3 regions of the Heyndrickxia sp. NPDC080065 genome follow, and region 3 is predicted to be linked to each of the others. Evidence: riboswitches for the same ligand, from Rfam matches in the RefSeq annotation. Region 3 holds a riboswitch; each other region holds the start of a gene.
What was found. Region 3 has a riboswitch for S-adenosylmethionine ahead of ACQKP0_RS01765 (SDR family NAD(P)-dependent oxidoreductase). Riboswitches for the same ligand answer to the same signal wherever they lie in the genome.
Positions count from the first base shown of each region.

Region 1: another riboswitch for S-adenosylmethionine. It lies ahead of metK (methionine adenosyltransferase); the one in region 3 lies ahead of ACQKP0_RS01765 (SDR family NAD(P)-dependent oxidoreductase).
Region 2: another riboswitch for S-adenosylmethionine. It lies ahead of ACQKP0_RS02945 (methionine ABC transporter ATP-binding protein); the one in region 3 lies ahead of ACQKP0_RS01765 (SDR family NAD(P)-dependent oxidoreductase).

Region 1 is NZ_JBNNWS010000014.1:18,054-22,656, reverse strand. It holds gene asnB (asparagine synthase (glutamine-hydrolyzing)) at 1-215, opposite strand, end outside; gene metK (methionine adenosyltransferase) at 581-1,783, opposite strand; SAM riboswitch class I at 2,090-2,263, opposite strand; gene pckA (phosphoenolpyruvate carboxykinase (ATP)) at 2,541-4,130, shown strand; gene ACQKP0_RS17230 (alpha/beta hydrolase) at 4,204-4,603, opposite strand, start outside.
Region 2 is NZ_JBNNWS010000002.1:162,320-166,922, reverse strand. It holds gene ACQKP0_RS02965 (ArsR/SmtB family transcription factor) at 1-267, shown strand, start outside; gene ACQKP0_RS02960 (MFS transporter) at 273-1,487, shown strand; gene ACQKP0_RS02955 (hypothetical protein) at 1,545-2,012, opposite strand; gene ACQKP0_RS02950 (L,D-transpeptidase) at 2,141-2,473, shown strand; SAM riboswitch class I at 2,951-3,068, shown strand; gene ACQKP0_RS02945 (methionine ABC transporter ATP-binding protein) at 3,365-4,390, shown strand; gene ACQKP0_RS02940 (methionine ABC transporter permease) at 4,380-4,603, shown strand, end outside.
Region 3 is NZ_JBNNWS010000001.1:387,698-392,300, reverse strand. It holds gene ACQKP0_RS01780 (methyl-accepting chemotaxis protein) at 1-1,072, shown strand, start outside; gene ACQKP0_RS01775 (S-ribosylhomocysteine lyase) at 1,154-1,621, opposite strand; gene ACQKP0_RS01770 (Na+/H+ antiporter NhaC family protein) at 1,692-3,035, opposite strand; gene ACQKP0_RS01765 (SDR family NAD(P)-dependent oxidoreductase) at 3,061-3,825, opposite strand; SAM riboswitch class I at 4,024-4,132, opposite strand; T-box leader at 4,384-4,603, shown strand, end outside.

The DNA.
Region 1 (4,603 bases), on a different contig from region 3:
TAACGTTCATTTTCATATGTTAACGGCTGATGACCGCTTTCTATATCAATGATACTTAGTCGGCGAAAACCAAACTGTATATGTTCATCTTCAAAAAATCCATCATCATCTGGACCACGATGTGTAATGATATTGTTCATGTTTTTAAAAAGCTGTCTATCTGTATCTCTTAATTCAATCTCATTGTCATGTATACAACCGATAAAACCACACATTATGTATGTCACCTACTCCATTTCTAATTAACATACTACTTTTTTAAAAAAATTACACTTCATAATACTAACATTTTTTCGCTACTTTTGCAGTAGACAATCATTTTATTTTTTTATTACAAAGTCTGTTTTCGTAAAGAATGGAAAAATCCTACTGCCGATTTTTCCTTGTCGCTATTTCGCATATTGTATAAAAACTAATATAGTTTGTTTTCGGGGCATCTTTTCTTAGAAAAGTGCGTATGCTTAAATGGCTTAATACTGTTATAAAGATTTTTCGATTCAAAAGCAACAAAGTTTAAGAAAAGAGCCATTACAAAAGGAAATGGAGTTACGATATAATTGTAACTCCATTTTCTTTAAGATTAAATATTCAATGCTTGCTTACGTAAAGCGTCTGCTTTATCAGTTCTTTCCCAAGGAAGATCAAGATCATGGCGACCAAAGTGACCATAAGCAGCTGTTTGTTTATAAATTGGGCGACGTAAATCTAACATTTTGATTATCCCAGCCGGACGAAGATCAAAGTGATTACGAACCGCATCGATTAATACATCCTCAGTTACTTTTCCAGTTCCGAATGTATCAATGGAAATAGAAACTGGCTGCGCCACTCCAATAGCGTAAGCCAATTGGACTTCACATTTCTCTGCCAAGCCAGCAGCCACTATATTTTTCGCAACATATCGAGCCGCATATGCAGCAGAACGATCCACTTTTGTAGGATCTTTACCAGAGAATGCCCCTCCGCCATGGCGTGCATATCCTCCGTAAGTATCTACAATAATTTTGCGTCCTGTTAAACCAGCATCTCCTTGTGGTCCTCCAATAACAAAACGACCTGTTGGATTAATAAAATACTTTGTATTTTCATCGATTAATTCACTTGGAACAACTGGACCTATCACATATTCTTTCACATTACGTTGGATTTGTTCTAAGCTAATTTCAGGATGATGCTGTGTTGAAACAACAATCGTATCGATACGTACCGGACGATCATTCTCGTCATACTCAACCGTTACTTGTGTTTTTGCATCTGGACGTAAATATGGTAATATGTCCTCTTTACGTACTTCTGCAATTCGACGCGCTAATTTATGTGCTAATGAGATTGGTAACGGCATAAGTTCTTTCGTTTCATTACATGCAAATCCAAACATTAAACCTTGGTCACCTGCACCAATTGCCTCGATTTCTTCTTCAGACATTTGTCCTTCGCGCGCCTCTAATGCTTTATCAACACCCATAGCAATGTCTGCAGATTGTTCGTCAATTGATGTTAAAACTGCACATGTTTCTGCATCAAACCCGTATTTTGCACGTGTATAACCAATATTTTTTATCGTTCCTCGAACAATTTTTGGAATATCTACATAAGTGTTGGTTGTAATTTCACCAGCTACTAAAACAAGCCCTGTAGTAACAGATGTTTCACATGCAACCCGGGCATTTGGATCTTTTTCTAAGATCGCATCCAAAATTGCATCTGAAATTTGGTCACAGATTTTATCGGGATGTCCTTCTGTTACTGATTCAGATGTAAATAAACGACGTTTTTTTGTCATCTCTTTTCCTCCCATATTAAGAATCTCTACTATCTATTTTTACGCCTCACGGTACTCATTCCCATTATTATGAAATAAACCAAGGATTTTATCCTTTTCAAGATTTTTATTTGGCTGTTTAAGTTTTTAAAATGCCTTTTAGACAATTTATTTATTAAACAGTTTGCCCCTGCAGTTTTATATACTACAAAACGAATAAAAATCACATTCATAGGTTACGAAAGCGGATAATCTAACATAAAATAAACCCTTCCCCATCATACTATTATGAGAGGAAAGGTTTAGTTCGATTACCCGTGCCTTTCACTCTTATCGTTCAAGGATTAACCTTGCCTCTGGTTAGCACCGTTTCATTCTAGAGGTTAGATTTTTTTAAACTGGCAAAACCAGTTTTTTATTTCTAACTTCAAACCTCTAAATTCTAGAATGCCGGTTGCTGGGTTTCATAGGGCCTGTCCCTCCACCTACTCGGGATAAGAGTATCCGTTCAAGGTAAAATATTACGCAATTTGTTTTACCATGTCAATACTTTTTGTTATCATTAATATTCGTCATTTATTTCCTTTATATATATCTAAACTTAATAACCTTTATTCAAGATTGTTTTCGCAAAATGCAACGAATTTACCCTTAAATATGTCAAATTTAAGTTATTTAAAAAATATGCATGAATAGTATAGACTATTTAAGTAATTGTGTTATACTAATTAACATATAAATGATATTAAATTTTTTCTAAAAAGGAAGGTTAGTATAAATGAAATCAGTAGCTTATTCTAATACATTAGCTAATGTTTTAGAAGGAAATAATATTCTTGCTCAATTAGCAGTACCTCAACTTGTGGAAAAGGTATTACAAAGAGGAGAGGGAATTTTGACATCAACAGGTGCGATCTGTGCTGAAACTGGCAAATATACTGGCCGTTCTCCTAAAGATAAATACATTGTTGAAGAAGCTTCTACAAAAGACTATATCGATTGGGGCTCTGTTAATCAACCAATTTCTGAGGATTCATTCGAAAAATTATATACAAAAGTTGTTAATTATCTCAAAGAACAAAATGAAGTTTTTGTTTTTAAAGGATTTGCTGGTGCAGATAAAAAAAATCGATTACCGATCCAGGTAATTAATGAATATGCATGGCACAATTTGTTTGCACATCAATTATTCATTCGTCCAACTGAAGAAGAATTAGAGACACATCAAACAGAATTCACGATTCTTTCAGCACCAAATGTGAAAGCGGATCCAGCTACTGATGGGACAAATTCAGAAACATTTATAGTCGTTTCCTTTGAACGCAAAATCATCTTAATTGGTGGTACAGAATATGCAGGAGAAATGAAAAAGGGGATTTTCTCCATTATGAATTATCTTCTCCCTAAAAAAGACATTTTACCTATGCATTGTTCAGCAAATGTAGGTGCTGAGGGTGATGTAGCCCTATTCTTTGGATTGTCTGGAACTGGAAAAACTACATTATCAGCAGATCCAAACCGCAAATTAATTGGTGATGATGAGCATGGATGGTCTTCAAATGGAGTATTTAATATTGAAGGCGGCTGTTACGCAAAATGCATCGGTCTTTCACGTGAAAAGGAACCACAAATTTATGATGCGATTCGTTTTGGTTCCGTTTTAGAAAATGTAGTTGTAGATAATCAAACAAGGCAACCATTATATAATGATTCGACATTGACTGAAAATACTCGAGCAGCATACCCAATACAAGCAATTGATAATATTATTGAGCCAAGTATAGCTGGCCATCCACAAACCATCATCTTTTTAACAGCAGATGCTTTTGGCGTTTTACCTCCAATTAGCAAGCTAACAAAGGAACAGGCGATGTATCATTTTCTAAGTGGTTATACTTCAAAATTAGCTGGTACAGAACGTGGAATAACTTCACCGGAAGCCACTTTCTCAACATGCTTTGGTTCACCATTCTTACCATTACCAGCAACTGTATATGCAGAAATGCTTGGGAAAAAGATTGATGAGCACGGTGTCCAAGTGTTCCTAGTTAATACTGGCTGGACTGGCGGAGAATACGGTGTAGGAAATCGTATGAAATTAAGCTATACAAGAGCAATGGTTCAAGCAGCATTAGAAGGCGAACTGAATCATGTCGAAACTAAACAAGATGAAATTTTTGGTTTGCACATTCCACTGCACATACCTGGTGTACCTGATGAAGTTCTGATTCCAAATAAAACTTGGGAAAACCAACAAGCTTATACGGAAAAGGCAGAAGAGCTTGCAGCTAAGTTCAAAGCGAATTTCAAAAAGTTCCAAAACCTTCCACAAGAACTTAAAGAATTAGGCGGACCTTTAGTTAAATAAAAAGGCTATTGTTAAAAAAGAGGACTAAGATGTTTAATAAAAACATTCTTGTCCTCTTTTTCCTTATTTCTTCCTATCCAATCGGTAGCCATTTTAAAACGTCTTGAATCTTTTCATCCCAATAACTCCAATTATGATCCCCCGGACCAAAGTCTGTTGTTAATGAAAAGTTTGTTTCTTGGCATTTCTTCATAAAATTCATATTATAATCAAATAAAAAGTCTTCAGAACCACAGCATTGGAAAAGCTTTGGTTTTACTGTATGTGAATGATGTGCCTCAAGAAGTCCTATTAAATCATGGTATGATCCCTTTATGTCTTCATTACCAAAAATTAGATGCATCGTACGTCTCAAAGGATGCTTTTCATCTTGATCAATGTCTTCTTTCCATTTTACGATATCTAATGCACCAGATAGACTTGCCGCAGCTGAAAAGCTATCTGGGTAATGTAATGCCCATTTAAAAGCACCA
Region 2 (4,603 bases), on a different contig from region 3:
CAAGACGATGTTTCTTCATTAGCTTTATTATACAAAGCATTAGGTGATGAAAAACGATTAAGGATTGTCAAATTATTATTTGAGAAGGATCGATCATTAAAAGAATTAACGGATATTTTAGGGATAGGGAAGACTACCATACATCATCATTTAGCCATTTTGCGGTCTGCACATGTTGTTAAAGTAAAAGAATCAACCTATTCATTACTTCATCATTCTTTAAGTTTACTGGAGCCTCAATTAATGGACTATTTAAGAAGAGGGTGAGGCTCTTGAAAAAAAGTGCTGAAAAAAAGAATGTAACCCTACTGTTTATTGACCAAATGATTTCTACCTTTGCGAGTACATATGGAACGTTTTGTATTTCTTGGCTTGTCTATGAATTGACAGGTTCAAAAATGGCCATGGGAGGACTTTGGTTTGTTAGTATTTTTGGTCAGCTCATTGTGCAATTGTTTGCTGGCCCCTTCATTGATCGGTGGAAACGAACGACGATGATGAAGCTTTCCGAAGGCTTGCGATTTCTAGCATACTTAATAGCTTTCATATTATGGACTAGTGGTCATATCAACGTAGGGATATTATATGCTGTTTCGTTTATTAGTTCTGTTGTGGTTTACGATTCAGCAGCAAGTGCATTAATTCCAAAGTTAGCAGCAAGTGAAAATCTCGTAAAAATAAATGCGAAAATATCTGGATTTGTCCAGCTCGTACGATTCATTTCTTTACCGATCGCAGGTTTTCTAACCGAAAATCTAGGAGCGGGGAGGGGACTCGTTCTCATTGTTTTATTGTTTATTTCTTCACTTTGCATCCTACCTTTTATCAGTGAATCGGTAAGCAGAGTCTCTAGCAATCATACATGGATGAGTCAGTTTAAAGCAGGCATTCATATTTTTAGACAACATAAGATGTTGTTAAGCTTAGCATTATTTGTTGTAACTACGAGTTTTGGAGTTTATGCTACACAGGCAATGTATATCCCGTATGTAAGCGAAGTATTAGGCGGCTCCTCTTTTGAATACAGTCTATTTGCTGCTGCTTTTCCATTTGGCTATATCATTGGGACATTTATAGTAGGAAGGTTAAGAGAACCAAGAAAGTATTTATATGCAGTAATGGTTTTAGCATTATTTATTGGCGGCTGTACTTACATTATTTTAGGCTTAACTAAAACAATCGCAGTTGCATTATTCATTGAAACGATTGCAGGTATTTCCATGCCGTTTTGGAATGTATACAGTACAACCTTGTATCAACGATTGGTTCCGGAAACAATTTTAGGACAGGTTCTATCCGTACGTTTTCTGCTAACAAAAGCCGCGACGCCTTTAGGGATTTTGTATGGAACCTTTTGTGCATCTACTTTCAGCTTGCCATTCTTGTTCATGTCTGTTGGAGTGATTATTTGTATTGTCTCTGGGATAGGTTTGTTCTACATGGTGATGATCTCTCAAAAGATCGTCGATGAAAAAATTACTCTATAATATCTGGTGGTAAAATAACCATACATTCAAAAATAAAAGCACCATAATCGGTGCTTTTTATACATGAAATATACTATCAAGAACGGTTTCAGGGCTCTCATATTGACGGCCAAAATCACTTCCTGTGTAATAAAAAACAGGATTTTCAAGGTAAGTAGTTAAAGATTTTTCTTTGTCTATTTCCCATTTAAGCTGTTCTAATGCATTTTCAAAAGTATAGGCAGCTAATTGGTTAGGGCGTTTATGTTTAACAGAAATTGAAGCAATTTGCTCTCTCTCTTTCATGATAAAAATATCATCTCCATCATTTGAAAAAGCTTCAAACTCTAGTGAACTATAAGCAGCCTTTACAGAATGATCCTTTTTCTTAACAACAAAGCCTCTTTCTCTAAAATAATCTTCAAAAGTTTGAAGGAACTCTTGAACTTTTTTCTTAATCGTAGGCTCGATGTTATTTTGATATAATTTTACGTTTGTTTCTTTCAACCTAGATAATTCCAATTTTAACGTCTCTATTTGGTCCATTATCATTCTCCTCGTATAAGGTTACTATCTATTTTATCAAAGTCAGGCATTGCATTTCTATATTGAACCTAAATGATCAGTGATCAATCACCTTCTGTTTTCATAAAATATTGCAGGAGGTGCCTGTTATGCCTTATGAGATTCGTGTTTCAACATCTAAACGTCAATTAACACTTTTGAAGGATGGGAAAATTGTTAGAAGTTATCCGATAGGGGTTGGGAAAATGTTAACACCTACACCTAAAGGGTCATATAGAATAATTAACAAACAGCCTAATCCCGGCGGTCCTTTTGGTGTCATGTGGATGGGACTTTCAAGGCCGCATTATGGGATACACGGAACAAATAATCCTGCCTCAATCGGCAAAATTGTTTCACATGGTTGTATCCGAATGTACAACCAAGATGTACTTGCTCTTTCCAAAATAGTACCAATTGGGACGATAGTGAAAATTAGGTAGTTTAAGATATCGGGGTAGAAATTAATTATTTTAAAATAACGTATATGTTGATGATTATGTTGATAAAATCATCTGTAGCTATGGGTGAAGAATTATCTATACGTAGTAAACCGTATATCCTACAGGTCTTTCAAAAAATACAAGATTGTTAAAAATAAAGGCTGTTTTCGTAAAGGTTGTTGCTTTTTTAGTGATATTTTATTAACAATCTGAGTTGATTGTAGCGGAGGACACTTGACTCCTGCGGGAAAAAGAGGGAAGTGGGAGACCCCGCAGGCGGTAACGCCGAGGAGGCTCCCATCCCTCCCCGCGGAAAGCAAGTGTCTGGAGCGGAAATCAACGGACTAAGTTTATAGTCTAAAAACAACAATTTATACGAAAAGAGCCAAAATAAAAAATAAAAAAATGTATTGACTTATTTTTAATTTCGAAATAATATTGAACATATTAAATCGAAAAACTAAATAAATTGACTATTACTTATCCAGAGAGGTGGAGGGACTGGCCCTTTGAAGCCTCGGCAACGGGTTTGCATTTTGCAAATACCGTGCTAATTCCTGCGAATCGGTACAGTATCTGATTCGAAAGATAAGAAGTAGAATGGTTATTACGAACCCTTCTTCTTATCTGTGTGCGGATAAGAAGAAGGGTTTTTTGTGTTTTAAGCTCTTTTCTAATACTTTGTTGCTATTTGTAGCGAAGTAAAAATCGGCAGAGATTTTACGCAGTAAATATCTAGTAGGATTTTTACGGTTGTTTTTGCACTTATACAAAAAGTATGGGATGAAGAAAAGAGCACGAAGTCAATTTGATTAAGAATTGGAGCTATTTACGAAAAGCAACAATCTTTACGAAAACAGTTGTGTTTTAGAAAGAGGAGGGCCAAGCAGCATGATTAAATTTGAAGGTGTTAGCAAAGTTTTTCAATCAAAAGGGAGAGATGTAGCTGCTGTGCAGGATGTTTCCCTGTCGATTGAAAAGGGTGAAATCTTTGGAGTCATCGGCTTTAGTGGTGCCGGAAAGAGTACTTTGCTTAGACTCGTGAATCTACTAGAAAGGCCGACATCGGGAAAAGTGATTGTAAATGATCAAGTAAATCTTTCTTTATCAGAGAAGGATCTTCGAAAAATGAGGCAAAGAATCGGGATGATTTTCCAAACCTTTAATCTATTCAATTCTCGAACAGTGTTTGGAAATGTTGCTTATCCGTTAAAGCTAGCAAAGGTTCCAAAGCAGGAAATAAAACGCAGGGTGACAGAGCTTCTTCAATTTGTCGGGCTAGCTGACAAAGCAAATTATTATCCAGAGCAGCTATCCGGTGGACAAAAACAAAGGGTCGGCATCGCAAGAGCGCTTGCTACTTCTCCGGATATTCTAATCTGTGACGAAGCAACATCTGCTTTAGATCCTGAAACAACCGGTGATATTTTAAATCTATTAAAAAAGGTTAATGAAGAATACAATGTTACCATTCTATTAATTACTCATGAGATGCAGGTTATTCGAAATATTTGTGACCGTGTCGCTGTTATGGAGAATGGCAGAGTGATTGAAGAAGGAACTGTATTTGATATTTTTACAAAGCCAAAAACACAAACGACACAGAATTTTATTAGCTCCGTTTTAAATGACAAAATTTCGCCTAATGTATTTGAAAAGCTGCGATCGAATCAATCTAGTCGTCTATATCGTTTGATTTTTACAGGAGAAGAAACGAGTAAACCTCTGCTTTCTACTATTGCTAAAAGCTATGAGGTAGATGTCAATATTTTGTACGGCAATATAAGTGATATTCAGGAAGTATTAATTGGCAATTTAATTGTCGAATTACAGGGGGCAGATGATGAGGTAAACAAAGCTGTTGGGTATTTACAGAAATATGTTGAAGTAAAGGAGGTTTTCGATCATGCAGGTTGATTGGAATACATTTTGGCCAAGAGTTGTTCAGGCATCAGGACAAACAGTGACAATGGTGATTTTTACCCTTATTTTTGCCACAATCCTTGGTTCGGTGATCGGTTTACTCTTATTTGTCACTCGTAAAGGAAATATATTGGAGAATAAACCAGTTTTCACGATATTAAATATTTTAATTAATATTATTCGTCCGATTCCTTTTATTATTTTTCT
Region 3 (4,603 bases):
CGCAACTCCGCTAACAAAGATGACTTATGACTTAAATGAAGTCAAGGATGGAAATCTATCGATAGAAATAGTTCGTAATAACCGTAAAGATGAAATTGGGCAATTAAATAACACGTTGAATCAAACGAAAGATAATTTACAGCAAATGGTGAAAAAGATTGCCCATGTTTCAGAAACTATTTCAAATCAAAGTGAAGCATTGACGCAAAATACTGATGAAGTAGGAATAGGTGCAAAGCAAATTGCAACTACCATGCAGGAAATATCTAACGGAGTTGAACAACAAGCTAATTCTTCTACTACTTTACTGGAACAAATGAGCGATTTTTCTCAAACGATTATGAATGTAGCTGTTGAAGGAGAAAATGTAAAAGAAGAATCCTCTCAAATGTTAAAAATTACCGATGAAGGTAATGAAAATATGATGCGCTCCACTGAGCAAATGAAGGTGATTGATCAACAAATCAAACTTTCATTAGAAATGGTAAAAGGATTAGACAATAAAACGAATAAAATTACAGAATTAGTAAAAGTGATCAAAGAAATATCTGATCAAACGAATCTATTATCTTTAAATGCAGCAATCGAAGCTGCAAGAGCAGGAGAAGCAGGAAGAGGATTCGCTGTTGTTGCTGAAGAGGTTAGAAAATTAGCAGATCAAGTCAGTGCATCTATTACAAATATTACTTCTATTGTGCAAGATATCCAAAATGAATCGAATCAAGTAGTAAGTACTCTTGAAGACAGCTACCAAAAGGTAGTATATGGAACCGATCAAATGGATACAACTGGAGAGGTTTTTGCAAAAATAAAAAATACAATTGATTCAGTGAATCATAAAGTAGAAAACATGGTCAGCTCAATGTTTAATATTTTGGATGGTTCGAAAACCATTAATGAGTCGATAGACACGATTGCTGCGGTATCAGAAGAAACAGCCGCAGGAGTTGAACAAGTAACTGCTACGATTGAACAATCAAGTAGTGCAATGGACGAAGTGGCAAGCAGTGCAAAAATGTTAGAAGAACAAGTAACAAACTTAAACAGTGTCGTACAGAATTTTAAATACTAGGGATAGGGCAAAAGCTAGCAGAGTCATTTTCCCAGTTGTTTAATCAATAAAAAATGGAAAGGGACGGTTCGACCGTCCCTTTTAATCTACAAAGATTTCTTTCCATTCATCTTTTTTAGCAAGTAATTCACGAGCGAGCTCTTGTGCTCCTTCAAGGCTGTGACTAGCTGCCCACCCACATTGCACCTCATTGCAAGCAGGAACTTCCTTCGCATTTAACACATCCTGTAATGTTTTTTCTAATGCATCTAGAATTCCATCATAATCATCATGGTTAATGACTGCTAAATAGAAGCCAGTTTGACAGCCCATTGGACTTAAATCGACAACATGATCAAGATGATTCCGAACATTTTCTGCAAGTAAGTGCTCAAGGGAATGAAGTGCAGGCATTTCCATATGCTCTTTATTCGGTTGTTTTAATCGAATATCATACTTATGAATAACATCTCCTTGTTGACCGTGAGTAACACCAGCTAAACGGACATATGGTGCTTTTACTTTCGTATGATCGAGATTAAAGCTTTCTACATTCATTTTTTGTACCATTTGATTTTCACTCCTAAATAATGTTTTTTGAATTATACGGATTTAAAAAAATTCTTCTTCTATTAACATATCATAAAGATTTTTCTTTTAAAGAAGTATTTCGATTTACTATTTTTTCTTTGCTTTGAAGCTTTGGATAACCAATTAGTATAGCCACTATCCCGCAAATTCCCATTAATATCGGATAGAATGAATAAGGGATAATGCTAACAGGCGAAATGGAAGCTAGACCTGCTGCAGCTAGCAGTTGACCGCCATATGGAACGATTCCTTGCCAGCAGCTGGAGAACAGATCGAGTATACTTGCCGACTTTCTTAAATCAATTTCATATTCATCTGCGATATTTTTCGCTAAAGGGCCGGTAATGACAATTGAAATTGTATTATTAGCTGTTGCAATATCAGTTACACTAACTAAGCCGGCAATTCCAAATTCGGCACCTTTTTTGGATTTGATCTTACTAGTTACGAAGTTTAATAGAAAATCTATTCCACCATTATGTTTAATCAATTCAACCACCCCGCCAATCATAATGGCTACAATGGCAAGGTCCTCCATACTCATGACACCTTTGGCAATCGTTTGTAAAAAGCCGAGAAAATCATATGAGCCATAAATCATTCCAATTATGCCAGCAAAAATCGTTCCTCCGAGTAATACAATTAATACATTCACACCTAGGAGTGCCGCAATTAGGACACCGATATAAGGAAGAACTTTAATGATTTCATAAGGATGTTCCCCACCTATATTTGCATGATTTCCATGTGTAATGATTCCAAGAATAATAGCTGTTAGAATGGCTCCAGGGAGAACAATAAAGAAATTAACTTTGAATTTGTCCTTCATTTGTGTATTTTGTGTTCTTACTGCTGCAATGGTTGTATCTGATATCATTGACAAGTTATCCCCAAACATAGCGCCGCCAATAACAGTAGCCATTGCCAATGCCATAGGAATATCTGTTTGTCCTGCAATTCCTATTCCAATGGGAGCTAGTGCAACAACTGTTCCCATAGAAGTTCCCATAGAGGTGGAGATAAAGCAGGCGATGACGAATAGTCCAACCATTAATAAATTTGCCGGAAGTAAGGATAATCCAAGATTGACTGTCGATTCAACAGCACCCATTTCCTTCGCAACACCCGCAAAAGCTCCTGCCAGAATAAAAATTATACACATTAAGATAATATTCGAATGCCCAGCCCCTTTACAAAAGATCTCAATCTTTTTCGATAAAGTTTCTTTCCTATTCATTAAAAGAGCAATGGCACCAGCAATGATAACCGCAACACTTAGTGGCATTTTTGAAAAGTCTTTTGAAAGAAGCCCTGTACCGATAAAAAGCAGTACAAAGATAAGCAAGGGTAAAAGAGCAAGCGCACTTCCTTTTTTTTCTTTTTGATTAGTCATTTCTCTTCCCTCCATTTTTTGATCATTAGTGCATCGTCATTCCACCTGTTACATTAATCCCTTGTCCTGTCATATAATCAGAGTATTTCGATGCTAGGAAAACAACGACATGAGCGATATCTTGAGGAGTCGCTGTTCTTCCTAATGGCACTTGTGAAATATCCTCATCTTTAATGGCTTCCGCGTTTAATCCTCTTAACTCACCTCCTATAATTCTTTCATTTTTTTTCATATCTGTTTCAACTATTCCTGGACAAACAGCATTTACATTTATTTGGTCTTTTGCTAATTCGATTGCCATTACTTTTGTAAAACCTAATACTGCATGTTTAGACGCAACATAGCTTCCCATTAATCGATAGCCATTTTTTCCAGCCTGTGAGGAAATATTAATAATTTTTCCACCTTCACCTTGTTCTTTTAAGTAACGTGCAACAGCCTGGCTGCATAAGTAAACTCCTTTTGCATTTACATCCATTACACGATCCCAATCGCTTTCTTTAATATCAACAGCATAATCCATGGAAGAAATTCCGGCATTATTTACTAAAATGTCTAATCTTCCAAAGGTTTCGATAGCTGTTTGTATCATTTCATTGACCTGTTCACTTTTTGTTACATTTGCCTGGTGGTATAGCAATTGCTTAGTCGATTGTTCAGGGTCTACGTTTAAATCAACCGCCACTACTTTCGCTCCGCAGTCTAAAAGTGCATGGATAATTGCTTTTCCAATTCCTTGTGCCCCTCCTGTTACAATGGCTACTTTTCCAGTTAAGTCCATACAATACATAATGATTGCTCCTTCTTTGAAATGTATTATTCATATTGGAATAATCGGATTAAAATGTAGGATAATTTCGATTTTGCCCTCTATTTTGTACAAAGCGAAGAAGAAAGTTAAAAATGGGACTATCTTTTCTGTTAACGATGGAGAAAAAGAAAAGGCCACTCAAAATAGAGAGGCCTTGGATAAACAAGTTCGAGTCCTCTCTTATCTTTCAAAACAAATGTTTTGCAGGATTTAGCACCAAATCACGATGAACATGAAAGGTTGCCGAGCTTCATAGGGCCAGTCCCTCAGCTACTCTTTATAAGAGATACAATATGAAATTAAATTTACATCCTATTTATATAAATTACACAAAGGTTTAAAAAAAGTCAATTTTATTTTAGTATGGATTTTATTAATACTATCACTATGCAATCGTAAGCAGATGAAAAATTGATTAATTAGACTGGGTTAATACTAAGATGTCAATAAAATAATGCTAAAAAAATTTATTTTGGGAGTTGACAATAAACACCTTATCAATATATAATTCAAAACAATAAATATTCGTTAATATAAGATTCGGCTATGAAAGGAAACAAGTAATGTTTTATCTCCCTGTTATAGAGAGCTGATGGTGGTGAAAATCAGTACAAAGATAAGCATGAATTACAATCCTGGAGCTTCTTTTTCGTAATAAAGAGATGTCTTTATGAAGGGAAAGACGGTCATTCGATCGTTAACAAGGTCAAGAGGTGAACGATATTTGTTCACAACTAGGGTGGTACCGCGAAAATAT